DNA from 3 places in the Arthrobacter sp. FW305-BF8 genome. Region 1 is predicted to be linked to each of the others. Evidence: riboswitches for the same ligand, from Rfam matches in the RefSeq annotation. Region 1 holds a riboswitch; each other region holds the start of a gene.

Region 1 (6,005 bases):
TTATCTCTCCCCGGAACGGTGGGGCCCGCATCTCCATCCCCTTCTGGTTGACCGGACGGCCCGGGTGCGGAACCTGAGCGCCGGCGGGCAGCGACGACCCTAGCGATAATGCAAAGGGTTAATGCTGCAACAGACCAGATCGTCATGGCCGCCGGACTCTCCCAAGGAGCGCCGTAAAAAGGCGCGGCGCCCGGGTCGTTCCCGGAGATGTTCGCCCCGAGGTCCCGGATTCCGGACCGCCATCCATGGACCGCATACAGGACGGCGGCGCCGGCCAGTGCAAGGTTGGCGGACGAGTGCTTTCCGCTGCCGGCGCCTGCCCCCAAGAGGGCCGACGTGAACAGGCATCCTGACAGCAGGGCGATCCCGGCGGCAGCCGCATAGGCGATTTGTCCGCTGGCTGACCATTCCAGCAGGGGCGTGGAGTAGAGGACGAACAGTGCAACAGCCAGCGCGCAGGCGGCGCCGATCGGGTCCGAGGCTGGCGCGATGACCAGGCGCTGGACGGTGCCGTTCAAAAATTCCCTCACGCCTATGCTGCCGTCTGTTCTGCTCCTGATGGTCAGCCGTGCCAGGGTCAGCGGACACGCCACGACGAGCAGCAGCGGGACGAGGGCGGACAGCGTCATCTGGGCCAGAACCTGGGAGTTGAAAAAAGATTCCTGAGAGATCCGCAGACCGCCGTTGGTCACTGCGAAGAGGAGAGCCACTCCGGCTATCCAGGAAACCGTGCGGTGCAGCGGCCAACGCCTGCGATCTGTCCGAAGCCGTCGGATACCGGCCAGATAGAAAAAGGCAGCGAAGCCGCATGCCAGCGCCCAGAGAGGATCCACCGACAACCGTGACAGGTATTCCCAGAAGCCGGGCCCCGGAAGCGGCGTCCCCGTCGCGCCCGCCCCGGCCGGAGTTTCGGTCCGGGCCAGGGCTGCAGCCAGGCCGGAGGCAGCCCCCATGACGGCGAGCTCCGTTATGGCCAGGACCGTGAAGCTCCGCCGCGCGTGCGGATCCCGGTCGAGCCTGGCCAGGACACGGCGGCGGTGAAGTGCACCGAAAAGCCCCAGGATCAGGAAGGCCCCCGTCTTCACGGCGACGATGACCCCGTAGGGGCTGAGCACATCGGCCGGGGTGTTGATCTGCGCCAGGGCGGCCAGCACACCGGACCCTGCCAGGCTGATGAAACACACCAGAGCCAGCGTCGAGTACCGCCGTACGGCCGTTGCGAGCCGGGTTCCGGGCAGCAGGGGGCGCAGGAGCACCAGGGCCACAAGCCCGCCTACCCACACAGCCGCCGCCCAGGAGTGCACAACAACCCCTGCGGTAGTGTCAGCGTGGCCGCCCCCGCCAGCCGCATGCGACTTCAGCACGAGCGGCACGAGCCCCGAAAACGCCAGCAGCACCGTGCCGGCGAGAGCTCCCGGACTGACCAGCCGGAAACAGCACCACGCAACTGCGGCTGCCGCCGCGGCGGTGAGAATCCCTGCCCGGCCGGCATCAATGGTGGTCAGGTACACGATGAAAGCCGCATCGAAACCTGCCGAGACCGGCCGGTTTGCGATGAACAGAAAGTTTGCACCGGTGTAGACGAAAGCGCTGGCGGACCAGAGGACCGCGGACCAGCCGGCGAGCCGCAGTGCCGCTTTGCGGGCCGGCTCCCGGGCAGGCAAGGCGAACGCGGCCAACACGAGGGGACCCACTGTGCACGCGGCGGCGACATTCAGGACGAGCTTGGTCGCCGGCAGGCCCCACCGCACCACCGGGCCAGTCAGATCCACCGCGCCCGCGTCGGCGCCGCCACCGTACCTGTATGCCCATACCAGTGCCAGCACTCCGGCGATAAGCAGTACCGCGGCCGAGCCGAACCGCATCACGATCGACATGACGTCCTCCTCCGGCACCGCTGCTGCCGGACAGGCGTGCCGTTGCGTGAGGGGGATCGGCGCCGGTGCTGGTCCAAGACTGGCGGCCACGCCTTGGAAAATCCTTGCATGGTGGCCCCCGCAGGACCGCCCCCGCAGATCTGCAGGTTTCCCCAAGGTTCCGTTGGGAGCGTGGGGTGTGTGAGGGAGCACCAGGAGGGCGCAACCAGCCCGACACTGCCGCTCCCGCGAAACCAGCATGAAGCAGACCGGGAAGGCCAGAGCATCATGACGGCCGGCGCTGGAACGGGAGATCAGCACCGTGCGGCAGCGGCTGCCCGCGGTTCGACACGCAGGCAGCCGCTCTCCACACCGGGCCTGGTCCTCACCGGCGTGCTGTGCGGTGCCGTTGGCCTTGCAAGCGGGCATTTCTTCACGATCATGCAGATTGTTACCTTACCTACCTCATTTTGCTGGCCCTCGTACGGACGGCGCGCACAGGGTCCGCCAGCAGGGTCTCACTGACGGCCGCCGCGGGTGCAGCGTGGATCGCGGCAACGGTTGCCTACTGGGTGAGCGTCCTCGCTCACGCCGATGGGCGCTCATCATCGGCCTCATTTGCCACGGTCCTGTTCTACCTGGGATTCATCGCGCTCATCGGCCTTGGCGGGATGCTCGCTTCTCGCCGAATGGTTGGGAAGCGGTGGCTCGCGTCCCTCTGCGGGGGTGCGTGGGCAGCCTCTACAACGATGTTCTGGTTGAGCATCCTCTCCCCGTCCCTCCCTGAATTCTCCGCCGCGCTGTTCGATCTCGGCATCACGGCGCTGGTTGTTCTGGCAGCCTCTGGCGTGGACCCGCATCGCCGGGCCCATCCAGGAAGGCGCGCGGGGATTTAACTGATCTGCATTTACGCGGGCTCCGCTATCCGTGCTCCCGCATCGGAATGGCGTTAGTCAACAGCCGCGCCCGGGAGGCGCTTCTGCAAAAGGGGAAGCGCCCGGGCTTGTCGGCCGGCGCAGAAACGGGCGTTACCCTAATGTGACATGGCCGTGGATACACGCTATCGTGTAGCGCGTGCCTGTGCTCTCCGATAGCGGGCACTCCCGTGCAGATTGCCTAACTCTGCCGCTGCCCGGGATTCGTTCGCATACATCGTCCGGCAGAGACGGGGAAACCACTATGCGGCCTGCTCGCTAAGCAGGCCTTGGGGTGAAGCCGCGCGCCACCTCCGCACTCATGCGGGGTGTTCGTGCGGCCGGGTGTCTCCCATCCGAATCCGACAGCTAACCCCGCAGGCTCTGGGAGAGGCCTTTGTCATGTCTTCACGTCAAGCTGTCGCGCGCCATCGCGCAACCCCCACACGGACCAGCCGGCTCGCCGCCATCTCATCCGCAGTCTCGACCAACACGGGCACCATGGGACGCCAGGCGGCCGTGATCGCCGCGGCGTCCGGCCTCGTGCTGACCAGCGGTATTGCTGCCAACGCCGCGGCCGCCCCGGCTCAGCCGGAAGCGGTGCCGGCCGCGGCTCCGGAAGCGGCCGCCCCGGCTTCCGGAGCAGTCAGCGCAGGCTCGAATGTCCGGATCTCCTTCGAGCGCCCGGCCGTCAGCTCCACGCCTGCCCCCGTTGTTGACCAGGCCCCTGAGGCTGCCCCGGCCGTTGAGCCTCAGGCGGCTGCGGTTGAGCCTGCCGCTGCGCCCGTCCAGGTTCAGCCCGCAGCTGCAGCCCAGGCGCCGGCACAGCCTGTAGTGTCCGTGCAGGCCAAGGCCGCGCCGGCCCCTGCCCCCGCGGCGGCGGGCGTCAACGCGGCGATGGTATCTGCTGCCTATGCGCAGCTGGGCATCACCCAGGACTGCACAGCCATGGTCGAAAAAGCTCTGGGAGCAGCCGGCATCCCCGTCGGTGACCTTGCCCCGATGCAGTTCATGAACTACGGCAGCGTCGTCGGCACCCCTCAGCCCGGGGACATGGTGGTCCAGCCCGGACACGTGGGTATCTACGTGGGCGGCGGGAAGGTCCTCAGCGGGGGCATGAACGGTGTCAACGAGACCATTGTTCATCCATTGTCCTGGCTGACCGCGACCGGCCCGGTCACGTTCGTCCGCCCGGGCGCGTAGAGCGCCCGATACTGTGGGCCGGTGAGCCGCTGCCTTGGGGGCTGCGGCTCACCGGCCCTCAGCCTGTTCTGGTCCGGGATCTGGTGCCTGCCCACCCGACCGTTCCGCAGCGCAGAACGGCCCCACACCCCTTGCCGGGACGTTAGGACAAGAAGTGCCAGTTGAATCCCCAGGCCGCCCGCAGTCACACCCGGTGGCGGCCCCCGCCGCGGCCAGGATGCCGCTGGGTGCCCGCCGTCTGATCCTCCTCGGCGGCCTCGCCATCCCGGTCGGGCTTGTCGGGGGGCCGTACCTGCTGGGCGCGCAGCTGCTGGCGGCGGCCGGCGTTGTGCTGATCGCCGTGGCGTTCTCCTACCGTGCCACCGGGCCGTGGTTCTCCAAACTGTCCTGGGCGGCAGCGGCTGCCGGGACCCTCTGGATTGCCTGTTCTGCCGGCTACTGGGCGTCGCTGATCACGGCGGCTGACTCATCAGCTCCGCTGCCCTGGTTCACCCCCGTGCTGTTCAACGCCGGCGTCGCCTGTTTCATCGTGATGGCCTGCGCCTCGGTCGGGGGCGTTGTTCTCAGAACAGTCCGCGGCCGCCGGGGCCAGGCCGCCGTCACCGGACGGCCCTGACGGAAGCGGCCGGTCCCGCTTCAACGGGACCGGCCGCTTCCCGGATCAGACGCTGTCGTTCCGGTGACGCCTGCGGAAGAAAACGGTTGCGCCAATCGCGAGGGCCAGAAGCGCCCCCGCGATGGCCAGTGTCAGCGGGGCATTGCTGTTATCCGGCGGCGCCACCCGCTCAGGGGTGGTGGCGCCTGCTGTCGGGGCCGCAGTCTCCGTGGCCGGAGATGGTGCGGCTGAAGCCGCTGGCGCCGTGGCCACGGAAGCGGGGGGCTTCACCGTGAAGGAGAATGTTCCTTCGATCGGGTGACCGTCGGAGGACACGGCCCGCCACAGGACGGTATGCTTCCCGGGGCTCCCGGTGGCAACAGCGGTCGATAACCTGGGCCCATCCACGGTCACCTTCCCGTTGCTGACCGTTTTTCCGCCGCCGTCTTTGACCGTGATGACACTAAGGCTCAGGCTCTCGGAATTAATGGGAGGTTCCGACAGCGTCAGGGACACCGTTGCGGGCGCCGCGGTGATTACCGAATCCTGCGCCGGCGCAGTCGATGACAGGCTATCGTGCGCCATGGCCGGCGCAGCCACAACAGACGCGGACACCAGGGTGGCCAGCGCAGCGGCCAGCCGGAGAAGCGCCCGAAAACCTGGACTGGGATGTTGTTTCATCAGTTTTGATCTTCCATTGGTGACAGGGAGCGGGGAGGCCTGGATGCCCTTGGCCCGGTTTCCACCCGGCTCTGGCTTGGAACAGGCCAGTATCCCCTATTTGGCGGCGTCCGCGAGCAACTGGCGGAACTGTTCTTCGGTGTCCAGGGTGAGTTTTTCGCCGTTGAGGAAGAACGTCGGCGTCCCGGAAACACCGAGTGCCTTGCCGTCGGCGATGTCTTTGCGGATCCGGTCCTTCGTTGCCTCGTCGGCGACGGCAGCGTCGTACTTGGCCAGGTCCAGGCCGAGTTCCTGCGCGAAAGAACGGAACAGGGCGGCCTGGGAGTCCTGTTTTTCGCCCCACTGCGGCTGGGTGTTGAACAGTTTAGCGACCATTTGCTCGTACTTGCCCTGCTGGGCGGCGGCTTCCGCGGCGAGGGCGGCGGTGCCGGAATTGCGGTGGGAGGGGATGGGGAAGTAACGGTGGACGAAGGTGATCCGGTCCCCGTATTCCTTTTTCAGCTTTTCGACGAGGGGGTAGGCCGCCCGGCAGGACTCGCATTCGAAGTCCAGGAACTCCACGAGCTGTGCTTTCTCTGTCGCCGGTGTGGTGATCGCGTGGCTGTCCTCGCGGACGAGCTGGGCGTCGGCGGCCGGCGCCGCGGCGGTGGGGGCGGGTTTGGTGGCCGTGACGACGGCGTACCCGATCACTCCGGCGACGGCGATGAAGGCGAGCAGTGTCCACAGCACGAGGCGGACTTTCCTGGCCGTGCCGGC
Region 2 (6,005 bases), on a different replicon from region 1:
CCCGATTATCTGCACAAAAACTCCCCGCCGGTGGTTACTTCTTCAGTTCGCCCACCACGTAGTCGATGCACTCCAGCAGGGCGGAGACATCCGAAGGCTCGATGGCCACGAAGGTGGCGATGCGCAGCTGGTTGCGTCCCAGCTTCCGGTAGGGCTCGGTGTCCACGATGCCGTTGGCGCGAAGCACCTTGGCAATGGCGGCGGCATCGATCGAGTCGTCGAAGTCGATGGTGGCGATGACGTTGGAGCGCTCGGCCGCATTGGCAACGAATGGCGTCGCGTATTCGGAGGCTTCCGCCCACTTGTAGATGCGGCCAGCCGAGTCGGCCGTGCGGCCGGCGGCGAAGTCCAGGCCGCCGTTGGCGTTCAGCCACTGCACCTGGGCATCCAGCGTGACGAGCGTGGACAGGGACGGGGTGTTGTACGTCTGGTTCAGCTTGGAGTTGTCGATGGCGGTCTTCAGGTCCAGGAAGTCCGGGATCCAGCGCCCGCTGGCCTTGACGCGCTCAGCCCGCTCCAGCGCAGCCGGGGAGAAGAGGCCTAGCCACAGCCCGCCGTCGGAGGCGAAGTTCTTCTGCGGCGCGAAGTAGTAGACATCCGTCTGGGTCACGTCGACATCGAGGCCGCCGGCAGCCGAGGTTGCGTCCACCAGCACCAGTGCGCCCTCGTCGACGCCGTTCACCCGCTGGACGGGCGCAGCGACACCCGTTGAGGTCTCGTTCTGCGGCCAGGCGTACACATCCACGCCCGCCTCGGCCTTGGGGGCGGGACAGGTGCCGGGCTCGGACTTGATGATGGAGGACTCCGCGAGGAACGGCGCCTTGTTCGTTGCCGCGGCAAACTTGGACCCGAACTCGCCGAAGGACAGGTGCTGTGCCTTCTGTTCCACAAGGCCGAAGCTGGCGACGTCCCAGAACGCCGTGGAACCGCCGACGCCGAGGACAACCTCGTAGCCTTCGGGGGCACGGAAGAAGGTGCTCAGGCCTTCGCGGACGGATCCCACGAGGTTCTTCACGGGGGCCTGGCGGTGCGACGTGCCCAGGAGCGTCGTGGCGGCCGCGGAGAGGGCCTCGATCTGCTCGTGCCTGACCTTGGAGGGACCGGCGCCGAACCGTCCGTCCTTGGGCAGGAGGTTTGCGGGAATAGTGATGCTGGTGTCGCTCACAATGGCTCCAATTTTCGGCATGGAAGTGCGGTTCGGCTGGGTCGGGGCGATGGCCGGCAGGCAACCATGACCGCCACGAAGACCCTCCTTATTCTGCCCGAAGCGCGGATACGGCGGGAACACGCACCCGTCATAGTCCAGTCACTGAGACAGGCCCGCCACCCACCGCGCAGATTATCCGGAGTAATTCAAAATAGGCTAAGCTGGCACTGGACGTACGGGCACACAGCCGGTGCTGCGCCGCCGTCGGATACGCGACCGCCGCTGCAGCTTGCCGGATCCCGGTGCGGCGGACCCGCGGTACGGTGGGACGGACAAGAATACTGGGCTCGAGGAGCTGAGCTGAATGACGGATCTGATCGACACCACGGAGATGTACCTTCGCACCATTCTGGAGCTGGAGGAAGAGAACATCGTGGCGCTTCGGGCACGCATCGCCGAACGCCTCCGGCACTCAGGCCCCACCGTTTCGCAGACCATCGGCAGGATGGAACGCGACGGCCTCGTCGTCGTCTCCGGTGACCGCCACCTCGAACTGACCGAAGTGGGCCGGAAGCGCGCCACCGAGGTGATGCGCAAGCACCGGCTCGCCGAGCGCCTCCTCGCCGACGTCATCGGCCTTGACTGGGCCTACGTTCATGACGAGGCCTGCCGGTGGGAGCACGTCATGAGTGAACGGGTGGAGCGCAGGATCTACGAAATGCTCGACCATCCCACCGAGTCGCCGTACGGCAACCCCATCCCCGGCCTGGCGGCGCTCGGGGGCCAGCCCGCCCGCTCGTTCTCCGACGGCGTGGTGAACCTGCTCGATGCCATGGCCGGCTACGGTCCGGAATCCAAGGTCACCGTCAGCCGCCTGGCAGAACCCATCCAGGTGGAGCCGGAGCTGCTGGTCCAGCTGGATGAAGGCGGGATCCGGCCGGGCGCTGCCGTCTCGCTCGAACGTGTGGGGGAGTACATTTCTGTCCGCGTACCCGGGTTCGAGGGCGCCCTCGAGCTGCCGCCGGAAGTCGCGGCGCACGTGTTCGTGCGGGTCGGTTAGCGCCGAAAGCGCAGCTCCGCCTGACGCCGGCGTCCTGTCTGACATCTGCAGGCAGGATGACCTACCACTTTTGCACAGCGAATATAACGGAATTATTACTGCGCCTCTTAATCGCCTATAGTTAAACAGCAACGCCGATGCAAAAGCGTTACCTGATCTGGAGCCGAACCTTGCCAGCAGATCAGTAGCACGAGTCACCCACTGGCAGGGGCGGGGGAACCACAACCGGCTGTTTCTACAGCCTTGGGGTGAAGTCCGCAGCAGCAAGTCTCTTCCGCAGAAGGAATCCTCCCGGGATACCCCTGTGCCGGAATGGCTTGTTATGGCGGGCCGGGTCCGAACTCTCTGACCCGAATCCGACAGCTAACTTCGCAGGCTATCCAGAGAGGAAGCAGTACTTGTCCATGCAGAATGCCCGGGGCCGCCGCCGCGCGTCCGGTCCCGCTCCTGAGCCGCGCCCTGCGGAGGCCATTGCCGCGGACCGTCCCCGGGACGCTCAGCGCGAGGCGCGCCGCCGCCGGGGTCCGTTCCGGCAGGTTACGGATTTCGCTTCGGCCAGTGGTGTTGGGCAAAAGGCTGGAGTGGCCCTTGCTGCTACCGGCCTGCTGCTGACTGTTACCGTCCCCGCCACCAGCCCCGTCCTGGCTGCCGACGAGCATCAGGGAGGAGCGTCCGCGTCCGCCGCCTCACCGGCCCAGCCGAAGGTCTCGGCGGAAGCGGCAGCGAAGATCGACTTCAGCCGTACGTCCGTCTCCACCACCGGTGACCCGGACGGAAAGCTCAAGCAGCTCCTGAGTGCCCAGTCTGCCGGCAGCATCAGCCGTGCGGCCTCGGTGGGCACCTTGGGCGGGCCGCTGACCACGCTCGTGAAGTCTTCGCCGTTCGGCTACCGGGTTAGCCCGATCACCGGCGGCGCCGGTGAGTTCCACCGCGGCCAGGACTTCGCCGCCCAATGCGGCACGCAAGTGCTTGCTGCGGCCAGCGGCAAGGTCACGTTCGCCGGGTGGCACCCATACGGGGGAGGCAACCGCGTGGTCATCGACCACGGCAACGGCTTGGAGACCACGTACAACCACCTGTCGTCCTCCAGCGTCGAGGTTGGCCAGAAGGTCACCCGCGGTGAGGCGATTGCCCTGAGCGGGACCACCGGCGCCTCCACCGGCTGCCACCTCCACTTCGAGGTGATGGTCAACGGTGAAGTCGTTGATCCCACCGGCTGGCTCTAAGCCAAGCCGAGTGAGCACTCTCATTCCTGTGACATGCCGTGACCTGAATGTGACATTAGCTCCAAACTGCTGTACCGTCTAAACCGCGTCAACTTTTCCGAAGTTGACGCTCTTGAGTGGATTGCCTAGCTCTGCCACCGCTCAAGGTCCGTTCGCATTACATCGTCTGGCAGGGGCGGGGGAACCAATTTTGGTCTTCGCAAGAAGGCCTTGGGGTTAAGTCGCAAAAGCTTCCCAGGAAGCCGAGTGGCCGGGTGCACTCCCATCCGAATCCGACAGCTCACCTCGCAGGCATTGGGAGAGGCTACCTTCGTGTCTTCACGCCACAATGCCGCGCGCCACCGCGCGCAAACGGTTCGTATGAACCCATTGGACTCCGTGTCCAAGGCGGTTAGCGCCAATGCCGGCACAGTAGGTCGCCAGGCAGCTGTTATCGCAGCTGCTTCAGGTCTCATCCTGAGCGTTGGCATGCCTGCCAACGCAGCCGACGCCAACATTGGTGTTTCCGCCTCCTCGGAGACCGGATCCCAGGCCGCGCAGCTTGCTGTGACCGCCGCGCCCACCGCCACTGTCTCTTTCGAGCGTCCTGAAGTCACCACGGTGGCTGCCCCGGTCGCCGAAATCATTGCTCCGCAGTCGAGCGATGAGGGCCAGGCGGGCGATGCAGGCCAGGCCAGCGACGAGAGTGCCGGTGCGGCCCAGGCCGTCACCGCCAAGTCCACCGATGGTGCGGCCTCAGCCGCAGCGTCCGGACTGGCTGCAATCGCGTACACCGGCATCGGTAACCCCTACGTCTGGGGCGGCACCACCCCCAGCGGCTGGGACTGCTCCGGCTTCACCCAGTGGGTTTACGCTCAGGCAGGCATCAGCATTCCCCGCGTCAACGCGTGGACTGCCATGAAGCCCACCTCCACGCCTGCTCCCGGCGACCTGGTCATGCAGAACGGCGGCGCCCACGTGGGCATCTACGTCGGCAACGGCATGATGATCAGCGCGCTGAACCCCTCGGACGGAACGCTCCTGCACGCGGTGTCCGCCACGGGCACGTCCTCCTTCTTCACCCTTCGCTAAAAATCCGATTCGAGACGGGCCGGCTTACCCCCAAGATGCCGGCGCGTCGATAACCCACGTCCTGCTACCGCGGTCCGTGGAACACGAAAGAGAGAAATCTTAATGACTACACGTGCGACCATTGCACGCCACCGCGCCGAGGTCACCAAGACCAACTCGCTGGCTGTCATTGCCAAGGCCGTCGGCGACAACGCCGGTGGTGTGGGCCGCCAGGCCGCAGTTATCGCTGCTGCTTCCGGTCTCGTCCTGACCAGCGGCATCGCCGCCAACGCTGCTGAGACCAACGTTCAGCGCGAATCCGCTCCGGCCTCCACGCTGGAGGTCCAGTCCGCTGCGCCGGCCACGATTTCCGCTGCGTCCAGCATCGCGATCTCCTACGAGAAGCCCGCTGTCTCCACCGCCCCGGCTCCCGTCGTCGAGGCCCCCAAGCCCGTCGTCAAGGTCCAGGAAGCGGCCCCCGCTGTTGAGGCTGCTCCGGTTGCTGAAGCCGCACCCGCAGTCCAGGCCACGGCAGCCGTTGCAACTGCTGCCCCGGCAGCTCCGAAGACCACCGCCGCCAGCGGCAAGGGCGCTGCAATCGCCGCTGCCGCCTACGCACAGCTGGGCGTCTCCCAGGACTGCACCGCCCTGGCCACCAACGCACTCGCAGCTGTGGGCGTCCACTACCACGGCTGGCCGGCAGGCTACCTGTCCCTCGGCCGCACCGTGAGCGCTGCTGAGGCTCAGCCGGGCGACCTCGCCTACTACCAGAACGGCGGCATGGGCCTGGCCCACATCGCTGTGTACGTCGGCAACGGCCAGGCCGTCCACGGCGGCTGGAACGGCGGAACCACCGCACTGTTCAGCGTGAACGTCGGCTCCGGCCCGGTCTTCATCCGCGTCGGCGGCTAAGACCCCCAAGCGTTACGGAAGGACCCCCGCCAGCACGGCGGGGGTCCTTTTTTGCCTTGCACCCGCATGAATTTTCGGCGACACGCCATGGCGATGCTTGTGTTCGATTCGCTCATCTGCCTAGTGAGTGTTTACTCTTATGGTGTCGATCCATAGCCCGGACATGCAGAGGGCAGCCGGCCCTCGCGCCTCTGCCGGGTGCGGCCGTGAAGAGGTATGTGCATGCGCACTCTCGTTCTGAATGCTGGATATGAACCGCTGGCGGTAGTGACATTCCGCCGGGCGCTGGTCCTTGTGCTCACCGGAAAAGCAAGCGTGGTGGCCGAAGGCGACGATCCTGTCGTCGGGCCGCAGGACATCATGGGCCGTCCGTCCGTGATTCTCCTCAACCGCTACATCCGCCCCCGGTACAACATGATCACCGCGGTGAGCAGGCGCGGTGTGCTTCGCCGCGACGGCCACCGGTGCGCCTACTGCGGCAAGGCAGCCCACACCATAGACCATGTCCAGCCGAAATCGCGGGGCGGTGCAGACTCTTGGGAGAACCTCGTCGCAGCCTGCCTTCGCTGCAACAACGTCAAGGGTGACCACACGCCCAGCGAAATGGGCT
Region 3 (6,005 bases), on a different replicon from region 1:
GGAGTTGGCGTATCCCGTGGCTTCGAGGTTCCACAGGTAGAGCACGGCGGTGAATGCCAGCAGCGCTGCCGCGGAGGGCCGGATCCAGCGCGGCTGGTTTCCTACGAGCAGCCGGGATGCCCTGCCGGTCCGGCGGGTTCGTTCCGGGTTGGAACCTGTGCTGGCACGGGGCGGCGCGGGGTCCGCCGTGCTTGCCGATGGATCTGTTGTCGGGTCGATCGTCTGATCTGTCGTCCGATCTGGGGGAGTGACGGTGGTGCTCATGAGTGCGTCATTTCTGTGGTCGGGGCGGATGACTGCGGGAGGGATGGCTCGGAGGCGGCAGGATCTGCTGGAGCGTTGGTGGAAGATGCGGCGAAATCTGCGGGAGCGTTGGTGGGGGCGGGCCGCCGTCGGAAGACCCACCGCCGGAACAGCAGGAACTTCACGGCGGTGGCGGCGAGGTTCGCGGCGGTGACGGTCACCAGCTCAACCCAGCGGTCCGGCGTCGTGCCTCCTGGAAGCGCGCCGCTGTGGACCAGGGCAAGCGCCCCGGCGGTGAGGGCGAGCCCGATCCCAAAAACGAGCAACCCTTCAAAGTGGTGGCGGGCAACATCACTGTTGCCGGCGATGCCGAACGTGAAGCGCCGGTTTGCGGCGGTGTTGGCCACGGCCGTGGTGAGCAAGGCCAGCAGATTGGCCAGCTGCGGGTCCATCAGGTTGCGGCAGAGGTAGAAGAGGACCAGGTAGGCCAGAGTGGAGGCCACGCCGATGGTGCCGAACCGGACCAGCTGGCCGAACAGGCTGCCGCCCGGGCTCTGTTCCTGACCGCGTGAAGCGGCGGGGAGGGGGCCGCGGGCCAGGGCCGCCCGGAGTTCGGTGACGGGGATGCGGCCGGTCACCATGTCCTTGCTGAGCCGGGCCATGCCGCGGACATCCGCGAGCGCAGTCTGGACGATGTCCACGCTGGAGCTGGGGTCGTCGGTCCAGTCCACCGGCACCTCGTGGACCCTGAGGCCGCACCGTTCGGCGAGGACCAGGAGTTCAGTGTCGAAAAACCAGGCGGTGTCCACGGTATGCGGCAGGATCTGCTGGGCGATGTCGGCCCGGATGGCCTTGAAGCCGCACTGCGCATCGCTGAAGTGGGCGCCCATCAGGGACTGCAGCATGAAGTTGTAGCTGCGGGAGATGAATTCACGCTTCTGCCCGCGGACCACCCGGGAGTTGCGGGCCAGCCGCGTGCCGATGGCCAGGTCCGAGTGGCCAGAGAGCAGCGGGGCCAGCAGTGGGCCGAGCGCAGCCAGGTCGGTGGAGAGGTCCACGTCCATGTAAGCCAGAACGGGCGAGGGCGAAGCCAACCAGACTTTCCGCAGGGCGTTGCCGCGGCCCTTTTCCTCAAGGTGCACCACGGTCACCTCCCGGAGTTCCCGGGCCACCCGTTCGGCCGCCTTGAGCGTTCCGTCGGTGCTGGCGTTGTCCGCGACGGTGATGCGGAACGAGTGCGGGAACGTGCCACGCAGGTAGGCGTGGAGCCGGCGCAGGCACTCCTCCAGGTCGCGTTCCTCGTTGTAGACCGGGATGGTCACGTCCAGAACCGGTACCGCGGTGGCGGTGTCGATGGGCGACCGCCGGCTGTGCCCGCCGAGGGAATGCGCGGGCTCGTGCCCCGCGGTGCGGGCATGAGGGTGCGCGGTGCGCAGCGGAGAGTGCGGCGGGGTTCCGGAGGCCTGGTCTGTGATGGTCATGCCTCAACAGTGGCCGCTAGGGTTATGAGGGTTTTAGGGCCGAGCTGTGCGGGGGCTGTGGACGTGACATCGGCGCTCGCCGGCTGCCAGCATCGGCTGTGGTTGCCGCGTTCGCTGCACCGCGCTGCATTTGTGCACCACTTTGCCTGCGGCAGGAAGAGGGGGGACGCAGAAGGGCCCCGAATCCTTGCGGATCCGGGGCCCTTCGCACTCAGGCGTTCAGCCTAAAGCGGTGCAAAAGTGCTCGTCATCGGCTGGCTTGGCCGGGGAACTCTCAGTACCAGTTGTGGGCGAGGTGCCAGTTCAGCGCACCGCACGGGGAGCCGTAGCGCTCCTGGATGTAGTCCAGGCCCCAGTTGATCTGGGTGCGGTAGTTGGTGCGGTAGTCCGCCCCGGCGGTCGCCATCTTCTCGGCGGGCAGGGACTGGACGATGCCGTAGGCGCCGCTGCTCGCGTTGGTGGCCGTCGTGCGCCATTCCGATTCCTTGGTCCAGAGCCGTTTCAGGCACTGCATCTGGTCTGCGGCCCAGCCGTATGACCCCAGCTTGGTGGCCGCGTAGGCCTGTGCGCCGGCCGGATCATTCAGGGCAACAGGCGCAGCGGCCTTCGCCTTGGCAACGGCGGCAGCCTTCGCGGCGGCAGCCTTGGCAGCGGCCGCCTGGGCAGCGTTGGCCTTGGCAACCGCGGCGGCGTTGGCAGCGGCGGCGGTCTTGGCAGCCGCTGCGTTGGCGGCGGCAGTCTTTGCGGCGGCCGCCTTGGCAGCGGCAGCCTTCGCAGTGGCGGCCTTGGCGGCGGCAGCCTGGGACGAGGACTGCGGAGCGATGGACGCCGCGGACGGGGCAGGAAGCGCGGAGATTAGCGTCTTGTCGAAGTTCAGGGTCTGCCCGGCGTCGGCGGTGGCCGCTGCCGTTGGGGCGGCGGAAGGCGCAGCCTGGTCGGCCGCCTGGCCTGCGGCGCCGACGCCAACGAGCACGGCTGCGGCAGTGGTAAGGACGGCTGCCCGGCGCCCGAAGGACGGAAGGCTTCCGGTCAGGCGGCCCCAAGCCGTCGCAGGCCGAACCGGCTCTGCACGGTGACGGGAAATATTGCGGTCGGACTGCTGGGAGGCGCGATCAGGGCGCGCCTGTGCCTTGAATTCAGACATGGTTGATTGCCTCTCAACACCTGCGGAGTTAGCTGTCGGGTTCGGATGAGGTCATCCGGCCGCACGGAAAATTCACGTGTCGGCTTCACCCCAAGGGCTGATGCGGAAAGCCCGGGACTCTGGTTCCCCCGCCTCTGCCTGAACTAGCGGAATCCGGGAAGCGGCAGAGCTGGGCGTCAATCCGGAGATGCGGCTCTAGTGGCGGCCGCACTCTATCGACCGTACAGGAGGCTTCTGATTAAGTCACATTTAGGTAACGGACATCACGACGACGGCGCGGCGCCTTGCATGGGCAGCCGGACGGCAAATTCCGTCCGGCCAGGCCGGGATGTGACCTCCACTGTCCCGCCGTGTGCCTCCACGATGGACTGCACGATGGACAGGCCAAGGCCGCTGGTTCCCTCGGCCGACAGAACCCCGGCTTCCCCCCGCGATTCGGGGGTGCGGAGGGTTGTTTGGGCGCTAGCGGCACCGGCAATGGAACCCGTCGCCGTTGCGGATGCAGGTGCCGGGGGCGCCTGCGCCGGGGTCACACGTGACGCGTCTGCGCGGGCAAAGCGAGCGAAGACCTTGTCCACGAATTCAGGCGGGATGCCGGCGCCGTCGTCCGTGACCGTAATCACAGCGCTGCCGTCAGCCGACCGCATCACGCCGGTGGTCACCGTGGTGCCGGGCGGCGTGTGCTTGCGGGCATTCGAGAGCAGGTTGACCAGCACCTGGTGCAGCTGCGATGCATCGCCCCGAACGGACACAGGTTCTTCGGGAAGGTCGAGGTGCCACGCCCGGTCCGGTGCCATGACCTTTTCGTCGCTGACGGTCTCGATCACGAGCTGTGTGAGGTCCACGTCGCTGAGCTTGAGCGGCTGCCCGTCGTCGAGCCGCGCCAGCAGCAGAAGATCCTCCACCAGGGCGGTCATGCGTTCTGACTGGCTCTGCACGCGTGCCAGGGACCGCTGGCCGTCCGGAGTGAATTTTTCGGTCATGCGCATCAGCTCGGTGTAGCCGCGGATGGCCGTGAGCGGCGTCCGGAGCTCATGGGAGGCGTCTGCCACGAATTGCCGCACCTTCATTTCGCTTTCCTGCCGCGCCTCCAAAGCATTGGACACGTTGTCCAGCATCTGGTTCAGGGCGTGGCCCACGCTGCCCACTTCAGTTCCGGGATGGGCGTTCGACGGCGGGACGCGGACAGCGAGTGCCACCTCACCGGCGTCCAGCGGCAGGCGCGAGACCTGGGTGGCCACCTCGGAGAGCTGCTCCAGCGGTTTCATGGTGCGGCGGATGAGGACCGTCCCGGCCAGGCCGATCAGCACGAGGCCGCCCAGCGAGACGATGGTAATCGTCCACACGAGGGACGTCAGGGTGTTCTGCTTTTCCGCGAGGGGGAGCCCGGTGACGATGACGTCCCCGTACGGCGCCTGCGCGGCGACCAGGCGGTAGGTGCCTGAGGACAGTGTGCGCTCGACGGGCACGCCGTTGCGGCGGAGCTCCAGGAGGACCTGGTTGTCTGAAGGTGACAGCGAGGCGCGGGTGGAGTCGGCGGCTATGAGACCGGCACTGATGACGGCGCCGTTCTCGATTCGCGCCGTGACCGTGCCGACCCTCTGGCCGCGGGCATCCAATGGATCGGGCCTGGTCCCTTGATTGCCGAGCGGCGGACGGCCGAAGTCGCTGGAGCGGTGGGCCGCATCCGAGAGCTGCTTGTCCAATTGCTGGGTCAGATAGGAGTCCATCGAGGCGTAGCTGAACAGGCCGATCGCGCCGCAGATGGCCACGAGGAGAGCCATCGCGACGAGGACCAGGCGTGTGCGGAGGTGCCAGGTGTCCGCCTTTAGCCAGCGTCGGCGCTGAGTGCGCGCGGCTCCGGAAAGTTTTGCCACGGCCTACTCTGCCGGTTTGATGACGTAGCCCGCGCCGCGGACCGTGTGGATCATGGGCGGGTGCACGGCATCCACCTTCTTGCGCAGGTAGGAGATGTACAGTTCGACGATGTTGGCCTGGCCGCCAAAATCGTAGTTCCATACCCGGTCCAGGATCTGGGCCTTGCTGACCACGCGCTTGGGGTTCTCCATGAGGTAGCGCAGCAGCTCGAACTGGGTGGCTGTCAGCTGCAGCTCGTCGCCGGCGCGGGTGACTTCGCGCGTGTCGAGGTTCAGGACGAGGTCGCCCACCACCAGCTCGGCGGAGTCCATGGCGGCGACGCCGGAGCGCTGGACCAGCCGGTGCAGGCGCAGCAGGACTTCCTCCATGCTGAACGGCTTGGTTACATAGTCGTCGCCGCCCGCGGCGAGGCCCACGATCCGGTCCTGTACCGCGTCCTTGGCGGTGAGGAACAGCGCCGGGACCTCCGGCGCGAAGGCGCGGATCCTGCCCAGGAGCTCAACGCCGTCGAATCCGGGAAGCATCACATCAAGCACCAGCACATCCGGGCGGAACTCCTTGGCGAGCTTCACGGCCTCGGGGCCGTCGGCAGCGATGGCCACCGACCAGCCGGCCATGCGCAGGCCCATGCTCATTAGTTCTGAGAGGCTCGGCTCGTCGTCGACCACGAGCGCACGGATGGGGGATCCGTCAGGGTGGGTCAGCTGGGGAAGGTTGTTGGTCATGGAGTGCGAAGTGGCCATGTGACAACTCTCCGTTCTGGTGTTTAGCCGCCGCTTTGGCAATCCTGTGCGCCAGCTGTGAATCCCAGCGTAGCGAGCTGAAAGGCGCCGCGTACGGATTTTTCAGGTCACAGGCATGGCTCTTGCGCCGCACAGGCCAAACACAGGAAGGCTTTCCAGTCTGGAACGGACACTTCCGCAACCCCTAAGGAGATCGCAATGAGCGGACAGCAGCCTGTACCTGTTCCAGAAACCACACCCCTGCCTCCGGCGCCGCAGCCGGATGGGTACCCATACCGGCCAGGCTGGGGAGGGCCGCCGTCGGCAGGAAAAGTGGGAGGTTGGGCGGCCGGCGGCAAGCACTGGACCATGAAGCGCGGGCTGGTCGTGGCCGGTGCGGCCACGGTTCTGGCCGCTGGCGCAGGAGGCGCCGCTTACGGTTTGGGCAGCAACGCTGCCGCTGCCAGTGGAACGGCCGCAGGGGCCCAGGGCGGGTTGGCGCAAGGTGGAACGCAGGGCGGTTTGAGCCAGGGCGGC

The links. Region 1 has a riboswitch for cyclic di-AMP ahead of LFT45_RS22845 (NlpC/P60 family protein). Riboswitches for the same ligand answer to the same signal wherever they lie in the genome.
Region 2: it holds a riboswitch for cyclic di-AMP, as region 1 does, so the genes downstream of both, LFT45_RS05100 (M23 family metallopeptidase) here and LFT45_RS22845 (NlpC/P60 family protein) in region 1, are expected to answer to the same signal.
Region 3: it holds a riboswitch for cyclic di-AMP, as region 1 does, so the genes downstream of both, LFT45_RS03725 (hypothetical protein) here and LFT45_RS22845 (NlpC/P60 family protein) in region 1, are expected to answer to the same signal.

What each region holds. Positions count from the first base shown of each region.
Region 1 covers NZ_CP084562.1:116,953-122,957, forward strand. Annotated here, with positions in the region: gene LFT45_RS22840 (cytochrome c oxidase assembly protein) at 1-1,877, opposite strand, end outside; cyclic di-AMP (ydaO/yuaA leader) riboswitch at 2,991-3,168, shown strand; gene LFT45_RS22845 (NlpC/P60 family protein) at 3,173-3,973, shown strand; gene LFT45_RS22850 (hypothetical protein) at 4,128-4,589, shown strand; gene LFT45_RS22855 (copper resistance CopC family protein) at 4,635-5,249, opposite strand; gene LFT45_RS22860 (DsbA family protein) at 5,346-6,005, opposite strand, start outside.
Region 2 covers NZ_CP084561.1:1,137,584-1,143,588, forward strand. Annotated here, with positions in the region: gene serC (phosphoserine transaminase) at 35-1,165, opposite strand; gene LFT45_RS05095 (metal-dependent transcriptional regulator) at 1,512-2,207, shown strand; cyclic di-AMP (ydaO/yuaA leader) riboswitch at 2,359-2,600, shown strand; gene LFT45_RS05100 (M23 family metallopeptidase) at 2,612-3,433, shown strand; cyclic di-AMP (ydaO/yuaA leader) riboswitch at 3,570-3,741, shown strand; gene LFT45_RS05105 (C40 family peptidase) at 3,812-4,504, shown strand; gene LFT45_RS05110 (NlpC/P60 family protein) at 4,607-5,395, shown strand; gene LFT45_RS05115 (HNH endonuclease) at 5,618-6,005, shown strand, end outside.
Region 3 covers NZ_CP084561.1:806,214-812,218, forward strand. Annotated here, with positions in the region: gene LFT45_RS23240 (ArnT family glycosyltransferase) at 1-264, opposite strand, end outside; gene LFT45_RS03720 (glycosyltransferase) at 261-1,724, opposite strand; gene LFT45_RS03725 (hypothetical protein) at 1,999-2,868, opposite strand; cyclic di-AMP (ydaO/yuaA leader) riboswitch at 2,872-3,027, opposite strand; gene LFT45_RS03730 (HAMP domain-containing sensor histidine kinase) at 3,132-4,745, opposite strand; gene LFT45_RS03735 (response regulator transcription factor) at 4,749-5,489, opposite strand; gene LFT45_RS03740 (hypothetical protein) at 5,802-6,005, shown strand, end outside.